2 regions of the Pseudomonas sp. SMV7 genome follow, and region 1 is predicted to be linked to the other one. Evidence: predicted binding sites of a transcription regulator. Region 1 holds the regulator's gene; the other holds the start of a gene.
What was found. Region 1 encodes sigma-54, which starts transcription at its own class of promoters, with help from an activator protein. Its sites were predicted from a motif close to ANTGGCATNNANNTTGCTNT; they were not measured.

Region 1 (6,895 bases):
CCCAGGTGGCGACCGCCGGTCGTGGTGGCAACGTGACTTCGCCGCGTCAGCGTATCGACATGGTGATCCAGCCCAAGAAGAAGGCCGAGTAAATGGCAACCCTCAAAGCCCAGCACCTGGCCAAGAGCTACAAGGGGCGGCAAGTCGTGCGTGACGTCAGCCTGTCGATCGACAGCGGCCAGATCGTCGGCCTGCTCGGCCCCAATGGCGCCGGCAAGACCACCTGCTTCTACATGATCGTCGGCCTGGTCCAGGCCGAGCAGGGCCGCGTGCTGATCGACAACCTCGATGTCAGCCACCAGCCCATGCACGGTCGCGCCCGCGCCGGTATCGGCTACCTGCCGCAGGAAGCCTCGATCTTCCGTAAACTGTCGGTGGCCGACAACATCATGGCGATCCTCGAGACCCGCAAGGACCTCGACCGCGAAGGCCGGCGCAAGGAACTGGAAAGCCTGCTGCAGGAGTTCCACATCAGCCACATTCGCGACAACCTCGGCATGAGCCTGTCCGGTGGCGAACGCCGCCGCGTCGAGATTGCCCGTGCACTGGCGACCGCGCCCAAGTTCATCCTGCTGGACGAACCGTTTGCCGGTGTCGACCCGATCTCCGTCGGCGACATCAAGCAGATCATCCACCACCTCAAGGCCAAGGGCATCGGTGTGCTGATCACCGACCACAACGTCCGCGAAACCCTGGATATCTGCGAAACCGCCTATATCGTCAATGATGGCCGCCTCATCGCCGAAGGCGATGCCGAGACCATCCTGGCCAACGACTTGGTCAAAGAGGTTTACCTGGGCCACGAGTTCCGGCTCTGACCCTGGCACGCGCCTGGAGCACTGGCAATTCGCCCTGGAATGGGGGGTAAAGTTGTTACGGCGCTCTAGGCAAACGCTACAATTTAAGGCATAAAACTTGCTTGATCTGGCGCTCCGGCGCCCCCGTGTAGTGGATGGCGCATGCGCGCCGGCGAACAAGGTATTAAGCCCCAGCCATGAAACCATCGCTCGTCCTAAAAATGGGCCAGCAACTGACGATGACGCCGCAGTTGCAACAGGCCATCCGCCTGCTCCAGCTCTCCACCCTGGACCTCCAACAGGAAATCCAGGAAGCGCTGGAGTCGAACCCGATGCTCGAACGTCAGGAAGACGGCGACGACTTCGACAACAGCGACCCGATGGCGGACAACGCCGAGAACAAACCGGTCGCCGAAGTCCAGGACAACAGCTTCCAGGAAAGCACCAGCAGTGCCGACAACCTTGAAGACGGTGAGTGGAGCGAGCGCATTCCCAACGAGCTGCCGGTCGACACCGCCTGGGAAGACATCTACCAGACCAGCGCCAGCAGCCTGCCGAGCAGCGACGATGACGAATGGGACTTCACCACGCGAACATCGGCCGGCGAAAGCCTGCAAAGCCACCTGCTATGGCAGCTGAACCTGGCACCGATGTCGGATACCGACCGCCTGATCGCCGTCACCCTGATCGACAGCATCAATGGCCAGGGCTACCTGGAAGACACCCTTGAGGAAATCTGCGCCGGTTTCGACCCTGAGCTGGATATCGAGCTGGACGAAGTCGAAGCGGTACTGCACCGCATCCAGCAGTTCGAGCCGGCGGGCGTCGGCGCTCGCAACCTCGGCGAATGCCTGCTGCTGCAACTGCGCCAGCTGCCAGCCAACACGCCGTGGATGAACGAAGCCAAGCGCCTGGTCACCGATTTCATCGACCTGCTCGGCAGCCGCGATTACAGCCAGCTGATGCGGCGCATGAAAATCAAGGAAGACGAGCTGCGCCAGGTCATCGAGCTGGTGCAGAGCCTCAACCCGCGCCCCGGGTCGCAGATCGAGTCCAGCGAACCTGAATACGTGGTGCCCGACGTCATCGTGCGCAAGGACAATGACCGCTGGCTGGTGGAGCTGAACCAGGAAGCCATCCCGCGCCTGCGCGTCAACCCGCAGTACGCCGGGTTCGTGCGCCGGGCCGATACCAGTGCCGACAACACCTTCATGCGCAACCAGCTGCAGGAAGCGCGCTGGTTCATCAAGAGCCTGCAAAGCCGCAACGAGACCCTGATGAAGGTGGCCACGCAGATCGTCGAGCACCAGCGCGGCTTCCTCGACCACGGCGACGAAGCGATGAAACCCCTGGTGCTGCATGACATCGCCGAGGCCGTGGGCATGCACGAGTCGACCATTTCGCGGGTTACCACGCAGAAATACATGCACACTCCGCGTGGCATCTACGAACTGAAATACTTTTTCTCCAGCCACGTCAGCACCTCCGAAGGCGGCGAATGCTCGTCCACGGCGATCCGCGCGATCATCAAGAAACTGGTTGCGGCGGAAAATCAGAAAAAGCCATTGAGTGACAGCAAGATCGCTGGTTTACTGGAGGCACAAGGCATCCAGGTAGCCCGTCGCACCGTCGCCAAGTACCGCGAGTCTCTCGGCATCGCACCGTCGAGCGAACGCAAGCGACTGATGTAGCCCCTGAGATGCGCCACAGCGTTTGTGGGGCAGGTGCAAGACCTGCCTCTTTATGCACGGGCAACAAAGGAGAAGCTGTATGCAAGTCAATATCAGTGGACAGCATGTAGAAGTCACCCAGCCACTGCGCGATTACGTGCTTGAAAAGCTCGCTCGCGTGGAAAGTCACTTCGACAAGATCACCAACGTGCAGGTCATCATGAAGGTCGAGAAGCTGCAGCAGAAGGTCGAGGCGACCCTGCAGATTCCCGGCGGCGAAGTGGTTGCCAACGCCGAACACGAAGACATGTATGCAGCGATCGATGCCTTGGCCGACAAGCTCGACCGCCAACTGAAAAAACACAAGGAAAAACAGCAGAGCCTGCTGCAAGGTGCAGCTGCCCGCTGATCCCCCTCATCCATGATCCGACTTGAAACCATCCTGACCCCCGGCCGTTCCCTGGTGAACGTGCCGGGAGGCAGCAAGAAGCGCGCCCTGGAAAAGGTCGCCACCATCATCTCCGCAGAAGTGCCGGAACTGGAGATGCAGGACGTCTTCGAAAAACTGGTTGCCCGGGAAAAACTCGGCTCGACCGGTTTCGGTAATGGCATTGCCATTCCCCACTGCCGGCTTCACGGGTGCTCAGCTCCGGTCAGCGCCCTGCTGCACCTGGAATCCCCGATCGACTACGACGCCATCGATGGTGCTCCGGTGGACCTGCTGTTCGTCCTGCTGGTGCCAGAAGCCGCCACCGATGCTCATCTGGAACTGCTGCGCCAGATTGCCAGCATGCTTGATCGCAAGGAGGTGCGTGATCGCCTGCGTGCGGCCACCAGCAGCGAGGCCCTGTTCCAGGTTGTCCTGGACGTACAGAACGAGCACTGAACATGCGCCTGATCATCGTCAGCGGCCGCTCCGGCTCCGGCAAGAGCACCGCCCTCGACGTCCTGGAAGACCATGGTTTCTACTGCATTGACAACCTGCCCGCCGGGCTGCTGCCGCAGCTGGCGGAAAATGCCCTGATCAATACCGAGCTGCTGCAACCCAAGGTCGCCGTGTCGATCGACGCACGCAACCTGCCCAGCCACCTGTCCCGTTTCCCCGAGCTGCTCGAGGAAGCCCGCGCCCGGCATATCAAGTGCGACGTACTGTTCCTGGATGCGGACGAAGACACCCTGCTCAAGCGCTTTTCGGAAACCCGCCGACGCCACCCACTGACCAATGCCGACCGTTCGCTGGCAGAGGCAATCCGCGTGGAGAGCGAACTGCTCGGGCCGATTTCCGACCTGGCTGACCTGAAAATCGACACCACCAGCCTGAATCTCTACCAGCTGCGGGATTCGATCAAGCTGCGCCTGCTCAACCAGCCCGAGCCTGGCACGGCATTCCTGGTCGAGTCGTTCGGTTTCAAGCGCGGCATGCCGGTCGATGCCGACCTGGTGTTCGACGTGCGCTGCCTGCCCAACCCCTACTGGAAGCCCGAGTTGCGTGAGCATTCCGGCCTCGAGCAACCGGTGATCGACTACCTGGCCGCCCAGCCGGACGTCGAAGAGATGTTCAACGACATTTCCAGCTACCTGCTCAAGTGGCTGCCCCGCTTCGCTGCCAGCAACCGCGCCTATGTCACCATTGCCATTGGCTGCACTGGCGGCCACCACCGTTCGGTATACCTCACCGAACGCCTTGGCCAGTTGCTGCAGCAATCCCTGAAAAACGTCCAGGTCCGCCACCGCGACCTCTAGCCCAAGGATCCGCCCCACGATGCCCGCCCGTGAAATCACCATCATCAACAAGCTGGGGCTGCACGCCCGGGCGGCAGCCAAGTTTGTCGGCGTGGCCGGCCGCTTCCCCTGCCAGGTCAGGGTCGGCCGCGCGCCGGACAAGCTGGTGGATGGCAAGAGCATCATGGCGGTAATGATGCTGGCGGCAGGCAAAGGCACCCAGGTGTACCTGCATACCGAAGGGGAACAGGACGACGAAGCCATGCAAGCGCTGGTCGAGTTGATCAACAACTATTTCGACGAAGGCGAATAAACCCGCCCAGGGCAGCGGCTCGACGCCTGACAACCCTGGGCAGCGAAGCAGGGTCAGAGACCGCCAGCGGTGAGCTTTTCCGGGTCCAGCAGCGTTTCCAGTTGCTCACGCGACAGGTCGGTATGCTCCTGCGCCACATCGATGATCGGGCGCCCCTGCTGGTAGGCAGTCTTGGCGATTTCGGCGGCCTTCAGGTAACCGATGATCGGGTTCAGCGCCGTGACCAGGATCGGGTTGCGCGCCAGGGCTTCCTTGAGTTTGCTGTCGTTGACCTTGAAGCTGGCGATAGCCTTGTCGGCCAGCAGGCGGCTGGCATTGGCCATCAGCTCGATGCTTTCCAGCAGGTTCCGGGCAATGACCGGCAGCATCACATTCAGCTCGAAGTTGCCAGATTGTCCCGCAATGGCGATGGTGGCGTCATTGCCGATCACCTGGGCGGCGACCATCGCGGTGGCCTCCGGAATCACCGGGTTGACCTTGCCTGGCATGATCGATGAGCCCGGCTGCAGGCCTTGCAGCTCGATCTCACCCAGGCCGGCCAGGGGCCCGGAGTTCATCCAGCGCAGGTCGTTGGCGATCTTCATCAACGCCACCGCAGCCGTCTTGAGCTGGCCGGACAGGGCTACGGCGGTGTCCTGCGAGCCAATCAGGGCGAACAGATTCTGCCCAGGGGAAAACTCGATCCGGGTCAGGCTGCTGAGTTGACGGGCGAAGCTGGCAGCGAATTGCGGGTGCGCGTTGATACCGGTCCCCACCGCGGTCCCACCCTGGGCCAACGCCTGCAAGCTCGGCAGGGTGGCTTCGATATGTGCCTTGGCGCCATTGAGCTGTGCAGCCCAGCCCTCCAGCACCTGGCTCATGCGCACTGGCATGGCATCCATCAGGTGCGTGCGGCCAGTCTTGACGTACTGATGCACTTGCTTCGACTTGACCTCGATCACCTGCACCAGATGCGCCAAGGCGGGCAGCAGCTGCTCGTGCAGGGCCAAGGCAGCGCTGACATGGATGGTAGTGGGGATGATGTCATTGCTGCTCTGGCCACAGTTGACATGGTCGTTGGCGCTGACAGTGTCACCCAGGGCACGGCTGGCCAAGGTGGCGATCACCTCGTTGGCGTTCATGTTCGAGCTGGTGCCGGAACCGGTCTGGAACACATCCACCGGGAAGTGCTGGATGAAATCCCCCGCCAGCAGTTGTTCGACGGCGCTGACGATAGCCCCACCCTGCGCCATGGACAGCTGTTGCAACTCGACGTTGGCCTTGGCCGCCGCAGCCTTGGCCAACAGCAGCGCGCGAATGAACTGGACGGGCATGCGCTGGCCGCTGATCGGGAAATTGTCGACCGCGCGCTGGGTCTGGGCACCGTACAGGGCCTGGGCCGGTACCTGCAGTTCGCCCATGCTGTCACGCTCGATACGGGTATCACTCATCTTCAGAATCCTTGCATCAGTTCATCGGGGGAAATCGACGGCAGCAGGCGGCAATTGGCCAGCTGCAGGGCATAAGGTTGCCAGCGCTGGTTGTTGGCCTGGCGGTCGAGGTTGCGCAGGTCCAGCAGCGGGCGCCAGGCCTGGTCCAGGCACTGGCAGCGCCAATGCCACGGCAGCATGCGGTCGCAGGCAGTGTCCAGCAGCAGGCGGAAGGCGCTCAGTGCCACTGTCCACGGCGAGGTTTCGGTGCAGCACACCAGATAGCGGCCTTCAGCCAGGTAGTGCTCGATCAGGCGCGGCTCGTCGGGCGCGAGCGCGCAGCGGATGCGCAGGCTGAGCCAGCGCCAGTTGTCCAGGTAGGGCAATTCGCGGAAGACGGGTTTCATGAACATCATCGCCGGGTTGCTGGTTAATGATATTCATTATTAATTGAGAAGCTGTATCACTTCAAGGGAAAGGTGCGGAAACAAAAATCCCGGCTCGGGGCCGGGATTGAATTGTCTTCTGCTGATCAGCTACCCGCCACCGTCATCCGCTCGATCAACACCGAGCCGGTGTGGATATTGCTGCGGGTCTCAAGATCGCTGCCAATCGCCACAATCTGCTGGAACATGTCCTTCATGTTGCCGGCAATGGTCACTTCCTGCACCGCATGCTGGATCTCGCCATTTTCGACCCAGAAGCCCGCCGCACCACGCGAATAATCGCCCGTCACCATGTTCAGGCCATGCCCCATCAGCTCGGTCACCAGCAACCCGCGGCCCATGCGCCGGATCAGCGCCGCCTGGTCTTCGACACCATGGCTGACGAACAGGTTATGCACGCCGCCGGCATTGGCCGTACTTGGCAGGCCCAGCTTGCGCCCGGAATATGTGCCCAGCAGGTAGGACACCAGCTCACCCTTGTCCACGAACGGCTTGGCATAGGTCGCCAGGCCGTCGCCATCGAACGCCGCGCTGCCCA
Region 2 (6,895 bases), on a different contig from region 1:
GCAGCAGCTGACCCGCACCCGCCTGCAACTGGCCCGTCAGCGCTACGCCATCGTGCAGGCCCAGCTACGCCTGATGGCGGCCAGCGGCAGCCTCAGCGATGACAGCCTCAAGGCCATCAACGCCCTGCTGACCGCACCGCTTCAAGGATAGGCACCGTCGCGGTACTGCCCGGCCACTTCACGCAGCACCTCGCATACCCACTGCCCGGGAAGGCTCTGTGGCAAGGCCGCGTTGCGGCAGATGCCGACCGAGCCGCCCGGCTCGCGCACGCCCAGGTCGAGTTCGGCCAGCTCGCCACGGCGCAAGTCGAGCAGCACCGCATCGCGCGGCGCCACCCACAGCGCATCGCTGCCCAGCAGGTAACGCCGGCTCAGGGCCAGCGACAGGGTTTCCAGACGCTGTGCCGGCAGCTGGATGCCGCATTGCACGAACAGGCTGTCGGCATGCTGACGGATGGTGGTACCGGTCGGCGGCAACACCAGCGGGTAACGCCCGACCTGGGTCCTTTCAACCGGCGCGCTGGCCAGCAGCGGGTGGCCCGGGCGTACCACCAGGCTCATCGACTCGCTGTACAGGTGCTCGAAAGACAGCCCCTGAATCTGTGGGCTGTCGGTCATGCGCCCGACCACCAGCTCCAGCTCGCCCAGGCGCAACTGGCCGAGCAGCTGCGCGCTGGCCCCGGTGACGACACTGATCACCAGCGCTTCATGGCGCTGGTGCAGGCGGCACAACACCTCGGGCATGAGCAGCCCTTCCACCGTGGACAGCACGCCAATGCGTACCTGCGACGGCGCCCGCGCTTCGCCGCGCAGGCTGCTGACGCCATCGCGCAGGGCTTGCACGCTGGGGCCGGCATAACGCATGAAGCGCGTGCCGTCCGCGGTCAGCTCGACGCCCTGGCGGCTGCGCGCGAACAACCGCGTTTGCAGCAGGTCTTCGAGTTCCCTGAGGGTCTTGGAGATGGCCGGCTGACTGATTGCGAGCACGTCGGCAGCCCTGGCCAGGCTGCCCTGCCGGGCAATCTCCAGGAAGCACAGGAGGTGGCGGTACTTGATGCGGGTGTCGAGGTTCATGGGCGCAAGCTTAACGCATTGCACTCGTCGCGGTGTTTTCGCAGCCGACAACAACGCATCAATCCACCGCCAGCTCCACCGCACGCCCCCTCAAGCGCACCGGCCACACCCGCAAGCGCTGCGCCGAATCCTCCAGGCATTGCCCGCTGTGCAGGCTGAAATGCTGCTTGTACAACGGCGCCGCCACCACCAGTTCGCCTTGCAGCGTGCCCACCAGCCCACGGCCGATGACATTGGCCCCGGAACGCGGGTCACGGTTGTCCACCGCGTACAGCGGTTGGGCCTGCCCCGGCAGGTAGAACAGCGCCACCTGGGCGCCATCGAGCCACACCACTACCCCCGAATCGGCTACCAGATCCTCGGCCAGGCACACCGTTTGCCAGTTCACGCGGGTTTTCACAGCAGCATTGGACAGGTTCATCACACAGCCTCCTCGACGGTTGGGATCAGGTGCAGCGCTGCTGCAGGCCGGCGCTGCTCGCGTTCGCGCACGAAGTGCACGTCCGGGTCAGCGCGGCGGTCATTGACGAAGGTACGGAAGCGCTTGAGTTTTTCCGGGTCGTTCAGGGCGTTGGCCCACTCGCACTCATACTGCTCGACCACATGCTGCATCTGCGCTTCCAGCTCGCCCGCCAGGCCCAGGCTGTCGTCGATGACCACCTGCTTCAGGTAGTCCAACCCGCCCTCCAGGTTCTCGCGCCACACCGCGGTGCGCTGCAGCTTGTCGGCGGTACGGATGTAGAACATCAGCACCCGGTCGATCAGGCGTACCAGGCTTTCGTCGTCGAGGTCGGTGGCGAACAGTTCGGCGTGCCGCGGGCGCATGCCGCCGTTGCCGCACACATACAGGTTCCAGCCTTTCTCGGTAGCGATCACGCCAATGTCCTTGCTTTGCGCCTCGGCGCATTCACGGGTGCAGCCGGACACTGCGAACTTGAGCTTGTGCGGGCTGCGCAGGCCCTTGTAGCGGTCTTCCAGGCGCAGCGCCATGGCGACGCTGTCCTGCACCCCGTAGCGGCACCAGGTGCTGCCCACGCACGACTTCACCGTGCGGGTCGACTTGCCATAGGCGTGGCCGGTCTCGAAGCCGGCCTCGATCAGCTCGCCCCAGATCAACGGCAGCTCGTGCAGTTGGGCGCCAAACAGGTCGATACGCTGGCCACCGGTGATCTTGGTGTACAGGTCGTACTTCTTCGCCACCTGGCCGATCACGATGAGCTTGTCCGGGGTGATTTCCCCACCGGGAATGCGCGGCACCACCGAGTAGGTGCCGTTCTTCTGCATGTTGGCCATGAAAGTGTCGTTGGTGTCCTGCAGCGGCACCAGCGCCGGGTCCATGATCGGCTGGTTCCAGCACGAGGCGAGGATGTTGCCCACTGCGGGCTTGCAGATGTCGCAGCCAAGCTGCCCTTTGCCATGGCGCTGGAGCAGTTCGCTGAACGTACGGATCCCCTCCACCCGCACCAGCCCGTAGAGCTCCTGGCGGGTATAGGCAAAGTGCTCGCACAGGCTTTTGTCCACCGCCACGCCGCGGGCGCCAAGCTCATGCTCGACCACCTGCTTGAGCAGCGCTGCGCAACCACCACAGCCAGTCGCGGCCTTGGTGCAGCCCTTGACCGCGGCCAGGTCGCCACAGCCGCTGTCGATGGCGGCACAGACCGCGCCCTTGCTGACGTTGTGGCAGGAGCAGAGGGTGGCGCTGTCGGGCAGCGCATCGGCGCCCAAGGCTGGTGCTGCCCCCCCTTGCGGCAGGATCAGCATCGCCGGGTCGGCCGGCAGGGCGATGCCGTTCTGGGCGTATTGCAGCAGGGTATCGTAGTAACGGTTGTCGCCAACCAGCACCGCGCCGAGCACGCGCTTGCCGCTGGCGTCCACCACCAGCCGGCGGTAGGCGCTGTTGGCTTCGTCGATGAAGCGGTAGCTGCGCGCGCCTGGGGTGGCGCCGTGGGCATCGCCGATCGAGCCGACATCCACACCCAGCAGCTTGAGCTTGGTCGACATGTCGGCACCAGTGAATTCGCCAGCAGTTTCCCCCACCAGCAACGCGGCCAGGTTGCGTGCCATGCTGTAGCCCGGGGCGACCAGGCCGAATACGCTGCCGTTCCACGAGGCGCATTCGCCGATGGCAAAGATGCGTGGGTCGCTGCTGCGGCAGTGGTTATCGATCACCACCCCGCCACGCGCCGCGATCTCCAGGCCGCAGGCTCGGCCCAAGGCATCCTGCGGGCGGATACCGGCAGAAAACACGATCAGGTCGGTTTCCAGGTGCTCGCCGCCAGCGAAGTTCATGCGGTAGCGGTAATCTTCGCCGGCACTGATCGACTGGGTGGCGCGCGACAGGTGCACGCCTACCCCCAGGGCTTCGATCCGCGCCTTGAGCGCGGCACCGCCCTCACCGTCCAGTTGCACCGGCATCAGCCGTGGGGCAAATTCCACCACGTGGGCTTCCAGGCCCAGCGACTTGAGGGCGTTGGCCGCTTCCAGGCCGAGCAGGCCACCGCCCACCACCACGCCACGGCGGGCACTGGCGGCGGCAGCGCGAATGGCGTCGAGATCATCGAGGGTGCGGTAGACCAGACGAGCATCGCCGCTGGAGCCTTCGATCGGCGGCACGAAGGGGTACGAGCCGGTGGCCAGCACCAGCTGGTCATAGCCGTAGCGGCCCTCGGCGGTGACCACTTCGCTGCGCTCCCGGTCGATTTCCAGCACCGCTTCACCGAGGTGCAGGTGCACGCCGCTGGCGCTGTAGAAGTCCTGCCCGCACAGGGCGAGGGTTTCGGCGCAGCTGCCGCCGAAGTACTCGGACAGGTGCACACGGTCGTAGGCGCGTTGCCGCTCTTCGCCGAACACATGCAGCTCGAAGCGCTGCAGGGCGCCGCGGCTGACCAGTTGTTCGACACAGTGATGGCCGACCATGCCGTTGCCGACGATGATCAGTCGCTCTCGTTGCCCGCTGCTCGCTGTTGCCTTCATAAGCCGATCCTCGATCAAAAAAAAGGCGCCTGGAGCCGAAGCTCCAGGCGCCTTTGCCTGTATCCATCACGGTAGGGGGCCCGGTTGATCGCCGTTGATCAGTGGGCATTGTTGTAATGGGTGTGAAGCAGAGAGTGTGCCAACCGGGCGGCCCTGTACCGGCCTTGTCCCGAGTAAGCCCGCTGCTCAGGGCTTTCCGGCGTTTTCAGGCCTGCGCCCCACCTGTGCGAGCGGGTTTACCCACCAAGAGGCCGCAACAGGCCATGCCCACTCACAGTGCACACCACCCCATCGCGGTGCACTTCAATACACATCCCGCCGATATCGCCTGGCCTTGCCCAGCGCCTCGACATACGCCGCAGCTGCCGTCGCCTCCATGCCTCCATGCTCGGCCACGATCACCTGCAATGCCGCATCCACATCCCTGGCCATGCGCTGCGCATCACCGCACACATAGAAGTAAGCCCCTGCCTGTAACCACTGCCACAGCTCCGCCCCGCGCTCCAGCATGCGCTGCTGCACGTAGATTTTCTGCGCCTGGTCCCGCGAGAAGGCAGTGTCCAGACGCAAGTGGCCTGCGGCCTGCCACGCCTGCAACTGCTCCCGGTAGTAAAAATCGGTGGCCGCGTACTGCTCGCCGAAGAACAGCCAGTTGGCGCCTTTGGCCCCGCGTGCCTCACGCTCCTCGAGAAAGGCGCGGAAGGGTGCAATGCCGGTACCGGGGCCGACCATGATCAGTGGCACGTTGTCGTCCTCGGGCAGCCGGAAGTGCTTCGATACCTGCGGGAAAATCGCCACCTTCAAGGACTGCGCGCGATCGGCGAGGAAGCTTGAGCACACGCCTTTGCGCGCGCCATAGCGCAGCGTGGAAACGGTCAGGTGCACTTGCCCCGGGTGTGCCAGCAGGCTGGAGCTGATCGAGTACAGCCGCGGCTGCAACGGCTTGAGCAGCGCAAGCCAGCTGGCCAGCGACAGTTGCTGGGGGAAGGCGTGCAGCACATCGACCAGTTGCCGGCCCCACAGCCAGTGCTGCAACTCGGCCTTGCATTCGGGCTGCAGCAGGCGCTGCAGGTCCGGGGCATTGGCGGCAAACGCCTGCAGTTGCTGCGGGTTGACCCTGGCGATTTCCAGGTGCGCTTGCAGGGCCTCAACCAGCGGCATGGGCGGCTGGTTTTTCAGCTCGACCCTGGTCTGGCCATCCAGTTGCATCAGCACCAGCAGTTCATCGACCAGCGCCGGGCAGTTGCGCGGCCACACGCCAAGGGCATCACCGGGGGCATAGGTCAAACTGCTACCGCCCAGGTCGAAGACCAGCTGCCGGGTTTCCTTGCCGGCACCCGGCCCGTTCAGCAGGCGGTTCTCCAGCAGGCTGGCAGCCCAGGGTTGATGCTTGCTGCAGACAGCAGCCTCGCGACGCGGCTGCGGCGCAGCGGCACCGCCCAGGGTTGGCAGCAGCGCATCGAGCCAGGCAGTGAAGGCATCGTCGAAATCGGGCTCGCAATCAACCCGCTGCAGCAGGCGTCGCCCACCCAGCTCGGCCAGGCGCTGGTCGAGCTTGCGGCCAAAACCGCAGAACTGGGCGTAGCTGGAATCGCCCAGCGCCAGCACGGCATAGGGCAGTGCGGCACAATGGGCGCCCTCCGCACCTTGCAAGGCACGCCAGAATGCCGCTGCACCATCCGGCGCATCGCCATCGCCGAAGGTACTGGCAATCAGCACCACGCTGGCGGCGCCCTGCAGTTGATGCGGGCTGACCGCGTCCATGCAATCGAGCTGCACAGCGAGGCCAGCATCCCGCAGGCGCTCGGCACAGCGCTCGGCCAGACGCTCGCCGTTACCGGTCTGCGAGGCCCACAGCACCTGGTGCCGTGGGGCGGCGAGCGCCCTGCGGGCTGGTTGCGCAATGGCGCTGGTCAGTTCAAGGGCCTCAATGCGTTCACCGGCGACCCGCTCGATGGCCACGGCACACTGCTTGAACGCCGGTTGCAACGACAGCGGGTCGACCGCATCGCAGGTGACGGCATTGAGCGCCAGTTGCGGGCCGGCCAGGTCGTTCCAGTGGAAAGGCGCAAAGCAGTTGCCCGGCAGCACCCGGTCGCTGATGCGTGCGGGCAGCACGGCCTGCCCCCGGCGCGAGCGGATGGCCACCTGGTCTTTTTCCGCGATACCCAGCCGCGCGGCATCTTCGGGGTGGAGTTCGACGAAGGGGCCTGGCGCCAGCTTGTTCAGTGCCGGCACCTTGCCGGTCTTGGTCAGGGTGTGCCACTGGTGCTGCACACGGCCGGTATTCAGCAGCATGGGGTAATCAGTATCCGGCAGCTCGGCCGCCGGCAGCCAGGGCCGGGCGAAGAAGCGCGCCTTGCCGCTACTGGTGGCGAAGGCCAATGCCGGGCGCTCGCCGCGGGCATCGTGCAGCAGCGCCTGGCTGCTGCCATCGTTGTGGTAACGCAGCGGGCTGCGCGGGTTGTCGCGCCCTGGCGGGCAAGGCCACTGGCGCGGTTGCTGGCGCAGGTCGGCATAACCGATGCCACGCAGGTCGTAGCCGGTGGCGGGGTTGTGAAAGCGGCGAATCTCCTCGTACACCGCTTCGGCATCGGGGTAGTCGAAGGCATCGGCGTAGCCCAGGGCGCAGGCGACCCGGGCAATGATCTGCCAATCCGCCAGGCTCTGCCCGGGCGGCGCGACGGCGCGCGGCATCAGGGTCAGGTTGCGTTCACTGTTGACCATCACGCCCTCGCCTTCGGCCCACAGCGCGGCAGGCAGGAGAATGTCGGCGTAGCGATTGGTTTCAGTGTCGAGAAAGGCATCCTGGGCGATCACCAGCTCGGCCTGGCGCAGGCCATCCAGC

Region 2: nirB (nitrite reductase large subunit NirB) is a predicted target of sigma-54. The motif match lies at 4,172-4,191, and genes of this name have one in related genera.

The regions. Positions count from the first base shown of each region.
Region 1 covers NZ_JBKGGT010000009.1:184,163-191,057, reverse strand. Annotated here, with positions in the region: gene lptA (lipopolysaccharide transport periplasmic protein LptA) at 1-92, shown strand, start outside; gene lptB (LPS export ABC transporter ATP-binding protein) at 93-818, shown strand; gene ACLEJP_RS13700 (RNA polymerase factor sigma-54) at 995-2,488, shown strand; gene hpf (ribosome hibernation-promoting factor, HPF/YfiA family) at 2,568-2,876, shown strand; gene ptsN (PTS IIA-like nitrogen regulatory protein PtsN) at 2,889-3,353, shown strand; gene rapZ (RNase adapter RapZ) at 3,356-4,210, shown strand; gene ACLEJP_RS13680 (HPr family phosphocarrier protein) at 4,230-4,502, shown strand; gene ACLEJP_RS13675 (class II fumarate hydratase) at 4,556-5,932, opposite strand; gene ACLEJP_RS13670 (FagA protein) at 5,935-6,327, opposite strand; gene pmbA (metalloprotease PmbA) at 6,444-6,895, opposite strand, start outside.
Region 2 covers NZ_JBKGGT010000005.1:163,043-169,937, reverse strand. Annotated here, with positions in the region: gene ACLEJP_RS08620 (TolC family outer membrane protein) at 1-151, shown strand, start outside; gene pcaQ (pca operon transcription factor PcaQ) at 142-1,074, opposite strand; gene nirD (nitrite reductase small subunit NirD) at 1,133-1,495, opposite strand; gene nirB (nitrite reductase large subunit NirB) at 1,495-4,047, opposite strand; gene ACLEJP_RS08600 (molybdopterin-dependent oxidoreductase) at 4,351-6,895, opposite strand, start outside.